Regions from separate parts of the Shewanella psychromarinicola genome, predicted to be linked through region 1. Evidence: predicted binding sites of a transcription regulator. Region 1 holds the regulator's gene; each other region holds the start of a gene.

Region 1 (3,230 bases):
GAATTAAAAATTGTTGCGGTTAGCCAATTTGCTGACATAAAAAATAACCAAATCATTTTTAATGGTCCGGTTAAGATTGTCCAAGGCAGTATTAATATCAATGCTGATGAATTACGGGCGTTTACCCCCGAAAACAGCACCAGTAAGAAACTTATCGCCACTGGCAAACCCGCGACGTTTTCACAAGAATTAGATGACGGTCAAATTGGTACTGCCAGTGCCGACGAAATATCCTATGACCTTGCGACTACCACGCTAACATTGACAGGTAATGCCAAACTTAATCAATCGGGTAGCCAAGTGACCGGTAATCGAATTAAGTACAACATCAATGCGCAAGAGCTTATTGCTGAAAGTTCGGGCACAGGGCAAGATCGGGTTATCACCATTATTCAACCTGAGAATTTCCAAGACGAGTCTGCGCCAAAGCAAAAACTCCCTGAAATCCCAGTTAAAAAGCAGATCAAACCATGACCCAAATAACCTTAACCGCTGAAAATCTGGCTAAAAGCTATAAAGATCGTCAAGTTGTTAAAGATGTCAGTTTAACGGTTAAAACAGGCCAAATTGTTGGGCTTTTAGGCCCCAATGGTGCAGGTAAAACAACCACCTTTTATATGGTTGTCGGCCTAGTGAAAAGTGATAAGGGTCGAATTTTAATTGATGATGACGATCTCACTGACGATCCCATGCATCTGCGAGCTCGCAAAGGCATTGGTTACTTACCACAAGAAGCCAGTATTTTCCGTAAACTCACAGTGTATGACAACATTATGGCCGTGTTGCAAACCCGCAAAGAACTCAGTACAAACCAACGTATTGAACAGCTTGAGCATCTATTAGAAGAGTTCCATATTACCCATATTCGAGACAGCCTAGGCATGTCGTTATCGGGTGGTGAACGTCGTCGTGTTGAAATTGCGCGCGCTTTAGCCGCCAATCCAAAATTTATTCTACTCGATGAGCCCTTTGCTGGTGTTGATCCGATTTCTGTCATCGACATAAAAAAAATCATTCAACAACTTAAAAGCCGAGGTCTAGGAGTATTAATTACCGACCATAACGTACGTGAAACGTTAGATGTCTGTGAGCGAGCTTATATCGTCAGCCAAGGTAATTTAATTGCCGAAGGCACACCTGATGAGGTATTGAGCAATCAACAAGTTCGGGCGGTGTACTTAGGTGAACAATTCAAGCTATAGTTACTTTACGGGCCTTTAGTCTATCTAACTCATTTGATTGAACGATATCTAAACAGCGTTAAACATCATTGATGTACGTGACAATCCATTACAGTTTTATAAATTGTCACTTTTATGGAAATCATCTAGGGATAAGCGGTAAATGAAAGCGTCACTCCAACTTAAAATGGGTCAACACTTAACCATGACCCCACAATTGCAGCAAGCCATTCGCTTACTGCAATTATCGTCATTGGAGCTACAGCAAGAAATCCAACAAGCATTGGATTCAAATCCATTACTTGAAATAGAAGATGAGTTTTCTGAAGCAAAAGACCCCGTAAAAGAAAATCGCGACCAAGCTGATACAGACTTCAGTGACAACAGCATTGTCAATATTGAAAAAGACACCTCAACAGTCGACACAGCAGAATCTATGACCAAAGAAACCATGGATGATTTAGCCATGGATACTACATGGGATGAAGTGTACACCGCCTCGCCGATGTCAGGTTCAGGTAGTGCTAGCATGCGCGATGATGACATGCCGTTTCAAGGTGAAACCACCGAAGGTCTGTATGAACATTTAGAATGGCAGAAAAATCTCACTCCCTTTTCAGAGACCGATCTTGCCATTGCCACAGCGATCATCGACGCCGTGGATGAACGCGGTTATTTAACCCAAAGTACCGACGATATTCTCGAAGCCATGGGTGACGAAAATGTTGAGTTAGATGAAGTTGAAGCTGTATTAAAACGAATTCAACACTTTGATCCCGTTGGTGTTGCTGCACGTGATTTAAGTGAATGTTTATTGATCCAATTAGCGCAATTCTCTAACACCACACCCCATATCGATAATGCCCGTTTGCTAATCAAAGACTATTTAACCTTAATTGCTGGGCGTGATTTTAGATTATTGATGCGCAAAACTAAGCTAAAAGAAAATGAGTTACGTGACGCCATCACCCTAATCCAATCACTCAATCCTCGTCCAGGCTTATTGATCACCGCCACCGATGACGAATTCGTTATTCCCGATGTCACGGTACTAAAGAAAAATGGCCGTTGGGTTGTAGAGTTAAACCCAGACAATATGCCCAAAATTGGCGTTAATCAGCAATACGCCGCCATGGCTAGAAGCAGTAAAAATCAGTCTGACAGTCAATTTATTCGAGGCCATTTGCAAGAGGCTAAATGGTTTATTAAAAGTATCGAAAGCCGCAATGATACTCTACTCAAAGTGGCAAATTGCATTGTGCAATTTCAGCAAGGCTTCTTTGAATACGGTGAAGAAGCCATGAAACCTATGGTGCTAAATGATATTGCTGAAGCAGTAGAAATGCATGAATCGACAATTTCACGAGTCACCACACAAAAATATATGCACACCCCACGTGGACTATTTGAACTAAAGTACTTCTTCTCTAGCCATGTCAGCACTGACGATGGCGGGGAATGCTCATCAACAGCAATTCGTGCTTTTATCAAAAAGCTGGTTGCCGCAGAAAACCAGAAAAAACCATTGAGTGACAGTAAAATGGCTCAACTTCTGGCAGAACAAGGCATAAACGTTGCTCGTCGTACGATTGCAAAATACCGAGAAGCAATGCTAATCCCGCCCTCAAACCAACGTAAGAGTTTATAACCTACAAGGTTGTGGAGGATTTTCTATGGATATAAATCTGACTGGACGTCATGTCGAAATAACTGAATCTTTACGTGAGTATGTTAATGGTAAATTTTCAAAGCTTGAACGACACTTCGATCAGATCCATAATGTACACGTTGTACTCCATGTAGACAAATTACAACAAAAAGCAGAAGCCAAAATCCACGTTAATGGCGCAGAGATTTTTGCTATGTCAGAAAATACTGATATGTATGCTGCAATAGACGCCCTGATCGATAAACTCGACCGTCAGGTAATTAAACACAAAGAGAAGTATACAAAACACTAACGATGGAACTTTGTACCATTCTGCAGCCGGAATGCACTACCTGTGCCACACCGGGCAGTAAGAAAAAAGTACTGGAACTCATCAGCAA
Region 2 (3,230 bases), 2.2 Mb from region 1:
CTTGGTCAGGTAAACCAGCTAGTTGACAAGCTAGAATACTTTTGAAAATACCAAAAAGATTTTCAGTTAACTCAGTTGGCAGTTTACCTAAGAGTTTTGATTTAATGGCTATAAAATTTGGAGTAATTAATTCATTAGCATTAGGGATAAAAATGTTAGCAATTTCTTTTAGTGAATTAGCATTAGTCACCATTTTTGCTTTTTCTGGTTGATTAACACCTCCCAATAAATTAAGAAAAAACTTAATTAAACTACTCCATAAATTACACCCAACTTTTTGGATAACATCTAAAACAGTTAACCCATTAGGGTCTTTAGCAAATGCCTTAATTATTTCATCTTCTGTTGCGTTTTTGGGTGCTATAGAGTCGTATGCCTTGACAGCATTTATAAAATCCATAAGAGAAGTGACTATTGTTTCAAGCTCTATAGGTAAACTGTCTTGTTCAAGATCTGCTGCAAAGTCGTTAGACGAAGAGCTTGTCAGCATCTCGACTAAAGAGTGTCTGTCTATTGGTAGGGGAAAAGATGGATTTTCTTGGCTCATTACAGACGACTTCTATTTAATCTATAAATAGGGAAATCTATTATAAATAGAGCGAAAAGTCTACAACTGAGGTTAACTGAGTGAAATGGACATTATTCGAAATGGTTATAACAAAAAGTGCTAAAAAAGCACATTCCTGTGGTGGCACAGGGGCGGCACAGGATTTGAGAAAATCTGTAACCTATTGAATTTAAAACACAAATAGCTCTACTTGGTCTCCCCACAGGGACTCGAACCCCGATCGGCCGCTTAGGAGGCGGCTGCTCTATCCTGTTGAGCTATAGAGAGACTCAGTGATTATACTGAGTTTAGAGTCGAATTAAACCTTTTAAATTTAATTGCTTGATTAATAACCAACTAATTCTTAACCATCCCTTTTGTTCTGGTCTATTTATTCAGCATCTATTTGTTAACGAGCTATTTATTAACGAGCTATGTCTTAACTCTCTATTTATTAAAAGTCTCTTTGTTAAAAGTCACTTCTCTTAGACTTTAATGCTTATTGGCCTAATTCTTAATGGCAATGTCATTCAGTTGAATGTTATCTGCACTGTCTATGCCCTCAAGCATTGCCGTTGAACTGTCTTCGGTGACTTGTTCGATGACCACAGTGGCACGACTTTTAGTGGCGATGGCGCGCATAGAATTAAATCTATCTGGGATATTTTTTTGCAGTACGATTTGGAATTTATCACCCATTTTAACGCCGTTTTTTCGTCCTAAATTAATGATAATGCGGTCCCCTTGCCTGGCGACAATTTGGCCTAATAATGGCCGACAGTTTAATTGTTTATCCAGTGATATCACGCTTTGTTGAAAAATATCACTGATAGCCTGACCATAAGATGAACGCCAAAAACGTTGGTTAGCAGGTGATACTGTTTCTTGTCTTTCAAATTCCCAAGGCGCTGATGTTGCGAAAGACTCTGTCCATACCTTTTCACCACTGATGCCATGGTAAAGGGTTAATTTAAAGATAAATTGCCTTAGCGGATCATCATCGATCAACCCCATATAACTGCTTTGCACGGGCTCGGTGGAGATATCAATAATTTCGGGTTGCAGCACATATTGGCTGTCGGTGATTTCACCTAACCAACTGGGTATGCGATAACCTTTAAAGTTAACCAACTGATTGGTGTTATCAATTTTTTCATCGGCATGTAATCGTACAAAACTGTATCGCGATTGCGCGTTGATAACCTTGCCTAATTGTTCGGTGATCCGTTGCTCAAAGTGTGCTAATTGGCCATAACGTAGCTGTTCGCGCTCTTGCAAATAGGATTGCGGCAACATAATGGCGGCTTTGAGGGATTGGCTTTTACATTGTCCATCGAATGCTTGTTCACTGAGATCAAGCTGTAAAACCACTGTAATCATGTGTTCACTGATCATTTCACTCATTAATTCAACGTTATTAGCCGATCCCATGCGCTGAATTTGAAAGCTATCTTGAGTGAGTCGCCCTTGATTGACTTGTTGTTCGCTGGAAAAGTTAACCCCGGCTTTTAAACTGGCATAGTTTAATGCCTGACTGATGGCCTCTTCGCGGGCTTTATCAATATCGCCATTAACAATTTTAGCCTTGCCAGTAACTTCCATTTGCTCTGCCAATACCGACGGAGAAACACACAAGGCACTCAGCCATAGCATGGCTATTGCAGCAAGATGACTGAAGCTTTTAATTCGGTTAACAGGGCGGTGTCGGATCAACATACTTTGTCCTAATGTCAAAAAATCGTCAATTTTGCACAATTGTGTAAATTAAGCTTACTCTATGTTTATTTAAAGCAAGAATTATGCCGACTACCTATATTGGTGGGTATTCTCTATGTTGTTCAATTACAGTAAAGCTTTTAGCGCATTTGCCGATATAAGGGTACAAATAATAAAGAGTAAACAATTGACCTTAGTTATCGATGACAAAGGCGATTAAATGACTCATTTATATTAAGACTTGCAGCATGATTTGTTAGAGGAATTATTATGATTAACAGGCTTTTTATCCCCACTGTCATGCTGGCGTCGTTATCGTTAGCGGCATGTACCCAAACGCCTAATGCTGCCAGTAACCTTGCCTTTAGTAACAATGGTAACTATATCAAAGTGGCTGATGAAGATGAGGTTTATCGGGATAAGCTCACTTATGATATTCAAGCCGCAGGATTATCACCTAAAGGCCAGGTGAATGTATGGGCAGAAAAACTGGTCAACGAATTAGTGTTACAAAATGACGTATTACGCCCTGATCAACCACTGTTAATTACCACGCCGGTAATGACCAGCGATTTAAATGTAACCAATGAGTTAGCATTACAGTTACAGCAAGGATTACTCACAGCGTTTCACGCTCATGAATTTAATTTAGTCGATTTAAACGTGGCGACTAATTTACGCGCAACCGAACAAGGCGAGTTTATGCTGAGCCGAAATTGGGAGCTATTGCGAACAGATTTGCCCGTGTCACACGTATTAGTGTCAACCATGACCCTAACACCTGAAGGGATTGTATTTAACGCCCGAGTGGTAAATATAACCAATAATAGGGTCCTTTCTGCGGTGCAGTCATTTGTGACGGCATCGAGCTTGTCAGGTTATTTGCAGCCTTCTGAAATAATCGAGTCGCGCGATGGTTTGCTGTATCGCCACCAAAAACGAGGCGACAGTCGTTACACCGTATTAG
Region 3 (3,230 bases), 2.4 Mb from region 1:
ACACTGGCGACTATATCTGGCAGCATCGTTGCCATAAGGCCGTTGCTTGGATCTACAACTACTACGCTTTTACCGCAACGGTTAAGATCCATTGCTATTTCAGTACCGATAATGCCGGCGCCAATCACTAAAATCCGCTGCGCATTCTGTAGCTGCAGCTGCGCAGTTTCAAACTCGCGCAAACTATTTAAGGTGATCACCTTGTCGGTTGCATTACCAAGCATCGGTGGAACAAATGTTTTTGCCCCCGTTGCCAGCACCAATTTTGTGTAAGGGTAGGCGACACCTTTAACAAATACCGCCTGTTGATCGCTATCAATGCAGTCAACCTGAGTAAAAGCATGCAGAGTAATATTATTCTCAGAGGCAAATTCCTGCGCACTGAGGCGAATTAAATCCGCACTGCTTTGTTGATTACTAAATACATGGCTCAAATCAGGCTTATTATAATCGTGGCCCTCATCGAGGGTAAAAACAGTTATAGGTATGTGCTGATCTGTGCGCCTAATGGTTTTGATTAACTGATATGAGCCAAAGCCGCTACCAATAATGATGATGGGTGCACTCATGATACTTTCCTTGCTTCAATAGGGATAAATACCTCTTTGCCAAGGCCGCAATCTGGACAGAGAAAGACATCTGGTACTTCGCTCCACGGTGTTCCTGGTTCAACATCTTGATTAGGTTCGCCCAATACTGGCTCATAAACCCAGTTACACACAGTGCATAACATATTTTGTGAATCATCAATTGCCGAAGCAGCCCCGCATTCAGGTTTACTTTCCCGAGACTTAGTTGCTGGCTTAGCGGTGGCAGTGGCTTGATTGTTTTTGGCTAGGGATGCTGGTGAAATGGATTTAACATTACTAAGATCATGCCATGCCCAGTTTTTGGCAATCTGTCGCCCATGGTCGCGGCATTCGCGCATGGCTTTACCATCAGGTCGCCATTTTGCTTTTAGGCCCACAATCGTATCAAATCCGGCATCGGTAAGACGGGTGTGAATACGATCGACCGCACCGCCGTTCCAACCGTAGCTGCCAAAGGCACCGGCTTTTTTATCTTTAAAACGCAGGCCGGTGATCTCTTCTAGCATCCCAGCGACTTTCGGCATCATCACATTATTCATGGTAGATGAACCCACTAATATGCCTTTAGAGCGGAACACATTGGCTAAGATGTCATTTTTATCATGGCGGGCCACATTAAAGACTTTAACTGACACCCCAGGATCAACATCGTGGATCCCCTGAGCAATGGCATCAGCCATCATGCGGGTATTATTAGACATTGAATCATAAAAAATAGTGATCCTGTCTTCCTGATAATTATCTGCCCATTGCAGATATTGATGAATAATCTGGGTAGGGTCATCGCGCCACACTACGCCATGGGCGGTGGCAATAATATCAACTGGCAGATTAAAGCTCAGCACCTCGTTAATTTTAGCGGTAACCAGTGAGCTAAACGGAGTTAAAATATTGGAGTAATAACGTAAACATTGGTCCATCAATTCAATCTGATCAACCTCATCGTTAAACAGATGCTCATCGCAGTAATGTTGACCGAATGCATCGTTACTAAACAATACGGCATCCTCGGTTAGATAGGTCATCATACTGTCTGGCCAATGCAGCATAGGCGTTTCAATAAACACCAACTGCTTGCCGTTACCGATATCTAGCGTGTCGCCGGTTTTGACAATATTGAAATGCCACTCTGGATGATGATGTAAGCCAGTAATGGAATCGATAGCATTTTCGGTACAGTAAATCGGGGTATTAGGGATTTTAGCCATCAGAGCCGCTAACGCGCCTGAATGATCTTCTTCAGCATGATTAATAACAATGTAATCAATCTTATCTAGGTCAATTTCCATCTCAAGATTTTGAATAAACTGCAGGCTGAAGCGATGATCAACGGTATCGATTAAGACATTTTTTTGCTCACGGATAAGGTAACTGTTATAACTCGTCCCTTTGGTTGTTTTATATTCAGTGCCATGAAAATCCAATATTTCCCAATCACGTTGGCCAACCCAGTCGATATTATTTTTAATGTGAATTGTCATATTTACACCTGTATTAAATTGAAAAGTTACAAATTCATAAAGTTAAATATTTTAATGCAGACTGCATGCCAACTAGTTAAGTAACTGATTAATTGGGTAATTATTTAAATTAAAGTTTAGTCGTTGTCATATTAACAACTCTAAAAGGTGTCTTAATAACACCCACGTGTCAAAATGACACGTTCAAGGTAGTGTCCTCTCAAGAGTCTAATAAAGACCTGATCACTGGCCGCCTAGTCTTTGGTCACCCTTACTTGCTTGGCGGTAATGAATCATGGCTAGACCAAGACACATGATAGTGAGCTAGACGAGACTCCTTATGGTAATAACCGTGAGTAAGCAGGCCGCTTTTCTGATGTAAACCTGAAACATTGCTCAGAATTCATTATGTAATGTTAATTATCTAGAGCTCACGCTATTGAAAAAGCCCCCCAATTGAGTACCTGAATAGTCCTAAAATGTATCGCAATAAATGCTGAAAGAGGCTATGTTATTGATTAAAGTAATAGCTTGGCTAATTTGTTAAGCTTGGTCAGCAAGGAGTAGAGTTGCTCGATAATGTGAGGTGATGATATTCCTCATTTTCATTTAACATGTTAAGTGCTGGCAAGTCTCATACAAAGTGCGATGGTTTTTATTGGATTCTAAGGATGATTTACTAAAAAGGCTCAATCTTAGGGAATGTGCTATTCTTTTCTAGAAACGTGTCATTTTTTTGCTAGCGTACATAGACACGATCTCTAGCGCTAGGATAAAAAACTATTGGAATAAGTAGATTTAGCGGGGGTGAAACTAATTACAAGCACAATAGTCATGGGAATTATCATTGCAAGACAACAGCCAAGACAATTTATTGATGATAATCGGTTGAATATACCCACGCTGTGGAACGCTAACACAGCGTCCGGAGATTGATGTTAACTGGCGATGATACCAACGTCGCATGGAATTATTTTTGCTTAAGAAATAAAAGTGTTATCTATGGTGGATGACTAACTTCCGCACAATAAGTTTAGTCGCCAAGAAGTGATCAAGCTTTACCCTAGTCGCTGGCAAATTGAACTGTTATTCAATGAATTTAAAAGTGATAGGATACCGAAAAAAGTTGTTACGCGTCAGCCACTTTTAGTCGAGGGGTTGATCTGGGAGAGCCTGCTGA
Region 4 (3,230 bases), 2.3 Mb from region 1:
AGGGTTTCCAAGGTGTTATTGTCCATTATTATTCCTTGTTGATTAACTCTCTGAACTTAATTTAACAAGTTTGAAACAATCTACAAGTTTTGTTTATGCGTTTGACCTACAAAACGGTTATATACGACAGTTGTTTGCATTTTTTGTCATCAAGATTGATACTGAATTTATCGACTTAACCATTACAAGGAATGCATCAAATGGACACAACATTAAATGATCTAAGTCACTTATTTAAGCAATTAGGTTTGCCTCATCATCAAGAGGGGATCGATGACTTTGTTATCCAAAATAAACTTGATAAGCACACATTAATCACTGATGCTAATTGCTGGAACCCAGCTCAAAAAGCATTTTTAAAAGAGGCATTATTAGAAGACGCCCAATGGTCAGAAGTGATTGACCAATTGGACGTGATGATGCGAGCTGAAGCGTAATTGATTGTTAATGTCAGATGACGTGACTCAATGACTAAATTTGTTTATAGGCGGCGTCACCCCAGCCCACTAAAACGTCGTCTCGGAACACAATTGGCGTGCATTCGTCTTTAGTTGTTTTACCATCACCTTCAGCCCATTGGGTGCGATAGAACAACACTTTGATAGACTGCTCGGCGCGGTCCTGAGTCGGCTTAGCATAAGCTTCGCTGAAATCTGCTATGCCCATCAGGGTTGTCACTTGATCACTGCTCATTCCCATAGACAATTTGGTAATTAGTTGACGATTTTCATCCTGTTGCTCTTGCCAATAGTCAGCACTTTTACCCGATTCATGACCACCAACACTGATCACACAACCACTTAACATCAGTGATGTTGCGCCAATTAATCCTGCTGCGATAAGTTTTAATTTCATGTTGCGTCCTTTTTGTTAAAATATAATCCGAATTGTATTTACATAGTCTTTAAGCCAAAATCGTGCCACAATTAATATATTGATTTATATGGGTTTATTTTTAATATCACATGCGTTAGTTAATCTCACTATAAAACATTAAGGAATTTCACCAACAATGAGTCCAATTGAACAGGTGCTTGCAGCAGCTAAATCGATTGCCAACAATGGACATACTCCCAGTTTAGCGCTGATAAAAAGTCGCTTAGGTAATCGAATTTCAATGCCAATCCTGATCCAAGGTTTACAGCAATTTAAAGCGTTACCTAAATCTGAATGGCAGCACATAGCAGAATTAACGGACATGCAATCAATGGCAGATGTGCCAACTGATGAGCAACCCGATCCTATCGCTCAAGTCACCCAACAGGTTATCGCCATGCAACAACAGATTAATCAGCTGAGCCAACGAGTCGCTGAGCTAGAACGCCAATTAGCAAACCAGGTCGTCCAAAGCAATATAATTAATAATAAGGTCGACCAATAAATGTTTGTCTTCGAACTGCGTTTTGAATGTTTTGCCGACACCACCATTGAGGCGGCAGAAAAAGCCATTAATGCGTTTCTTGAAGCTCTTCGGGCTAATGGACAAATTCTTGGACGTGAATTTGCGGTCGCCTTTAATGACGGCGAATTTAGGGCTCGTTTGTTATTACCCGAAAAAACCAGTCTGGCTAATCGCTATAATAGCCCTTGGGTAAAAGTGACATTAGCAGGCTTGACGGCAGCCAAACTATTGGCGCCTAGAGAAAAATTCATCGGCCAAGACATCAACTCTGAAGCCAGTAATACCGACGCCCCGTCATGGCAGGTGTTGTATACCAGTTATGTGCATATGTGTTCACCGCTTCGCAATGGCGATAATCTGCTGCCAATACCTTTATATCAACTGCCAGCAACTTTTAATGGCGATCATAAACGCATCATAAAATGGCAAACAGAATGGCAAGCGTGTGATGAACTGCAAATGGCAGCAGCTACAAAAGCTGAGTTTGCAGCATTAGATGAAATAACTCGGACAGACAGTGACCTATTTAGACGCGGTTGGGATTTACGTGGCAGGATAGAATATTTAACTAACATCCCCACCTATTATTACTTATACCGTGTGGGTGGCGAGTCATTAGAAAGCGAAATGAACAGGGAGTGTCCACGTTGTGGCTCACAGGCTTGGAAGCTGGAACAACCGCTTTTAGATCTATTCCATTTTCGCTGTGAACCCTGCCGCATAGTGTCGAATTTATCTTGGGATCATCAATAAGCAGATTAAAACACTCAGTAACCACATCATTCAAAGACTGAACGATGTGTTTTGCTGCCATTTCAAAGTGTATATATTATTGTTTACCGCGTAACGATTGCCACATGGTTTTGATCCGCTGCAAGATACCCGGATGATCGGCAACAATCTCAGTTTCTTCAATCGGTTTAACCGGCGGTTTTATCAGTGGAGATAGTTGCTGCAGAAATTCAGTTAATGACGGCGCAATTTGAGTGCTTTGTTTCTGGCCTGGTATTTCGATCCATACACTGCCATCATCGTTGTTTACCGTTAGCATTTGATCATCATCACCTGTTACACCAATAAACCAAGTAGATGGTTGTTTAAGCTTTTGTTTCATGATCAAATGGCCAATTACATTTTGTTGCAAATTCTCAAAGTCGGCTTGATTCCACGCTTGAATTAATTCACCGTCGCCAAACGAGGCCGTAAACGGTAATGGTGCTGAAAAATATTGGCCATAAAATGCATGAATATCTTGGTGTAACTGAATATTTAATGCATGCTCCACATTGCTAAAATCAGCTGCATTATCCCGTTTAACAGGCTGCCAGAACACTATTTCATCGCGATTTGCATCAAACGTTCCTTGAATACATATTGAGTCTTCGCCCAAAGGATAATAGCGCGGAAATTCAGATAAAGTATCTTGATAAGATTTAAGATAGTTTTTTATAAAGCAATCTAATGCAGATGAACAAGACACTTAAGCCACTCGTAGTTTATAATAAAACCATATTTTGACACGGAATCCGATTAGATGACACACAATCACGACCCTTATAGTGATGCAGCAGCATTAAAAGGCTTAACATTAGGCCAAGCAACTGCTTATCAAGCTGAGTATGACGCGTCACTGCTGCAAGGGGTTCCACGTAAACTTAACCGAGATGCTATTGAATTAAGTGGTCAACTCCCTTTTCACGGTACCGATATTTGGACCGGATATGAATTGTCTTGGCTTAATGCTAAAGGCAAGCCTGTTGTTGCCATTTTGGAAGTTCAGTTAGATATCAACAGTGTCAATTTGATTGAATCTAAATCTTTTAAACTG

What was found. The regulator sigma-54, encoded in region 1, starts transcription at its own class of promoters, with help from an activator protein. The targets are predictions, from matches to a motif close to GTTGGCACGNNNNTNGNNT.
Region 2: a site for sigma-54 is predicted at 2,336-2,354, ahead of EGC80_RS20555 (flagellar assembly protein FlgT). Genes of this name have one in related genera too.
Region 3: a site for sigma-54 is predicted at 2,126-2,144, ahead of norV (anaerobic nitric oxide reductase flavorubredoxin). Genes of this name have one in related genera too.
Region 4: a site for sigma-54 is predicted at 907-925, ahead of EGC80_RS20115 (DUF3192 domain-containing protein). Genes of this name have one in related genera too.

The regions. Positions count from the first base shown of each region.
Region 1 is NZ_CP034073.1:1,838,998-1,842,227, reverse strand. It holds gene lptA (lipopolysaccharide transport periplasmic protein LptA) at 1-474, shown strand, start outside; gene lptB (LPS export ABC transporter ATP-binding protein) at 471-1,202, shown strand; gene EGC80_RS07950 (RNA polymerase factor sigma-54) at 1,345-2,829, shown strand; gene hpf (ribosome hibernation promoting factor) at 2,855-3,142, shown strand; gene ptsN (PTS IIA-like nitrogen regulatory protein PtsN) at 3,145-3,230, shown strand, end outside.
Region 2 is NZ_CP034073.1:4,730,079-4,733,308, forward strand. It holds gene EGC80_RS20545 (hypothetical protein) at 1-547, opposite strand, end outside; tRNA gene EGC80_RS20550 (tRNA-Arg) at 760-835, opposite strand; gene EGC80_RS20555 (flagellar assembly protein FlgT) at 1,055-2,263, opposite strand; gene EGC80_RS20560 (FlgO family outer membrane protein) at 2,534-3,230, shown strand, end outside.
Region 3 is NZ_CP034073.1:4,260,873-4,264,102, reverse strand. It holds gene norW (NADH:flavorubredoxin reductase NorW) at 1-569, opposite strand, end outside; gene norV (anaerobic nitric oxide reductase flavorubredoxin) at 566-2,071, opposite strand.
Region 4 is NZ_CP034073.1:4,626,606-4,629,835, forward strand. It holds gene EGC80_RS20105 (GNAT family N-acetyltransferase) at 1-26, opposite strand, end outside; gene EGC80_RS20110 (DUF2789 domain-containing protein) at 201-437, shown strand; gene EGC80_RS20115 (DUF3192 domain-containing protein) at 472-855, opposite strand; gene EGC80_RS20120 (hypothetical protein) at 1,013-1,381, shown strand; gene EGC80_RS20125 (Zn-ribbon-containing protein) at 1,382-2,155, shown strand; gene syd (SecY-interacting protein) at 2,232-2,882, opposite strand; gene queF (NADPH-dependent 7-cyano-7-deazaguanine reductase QueF) at 2,937-3,230, shown strand, end outside.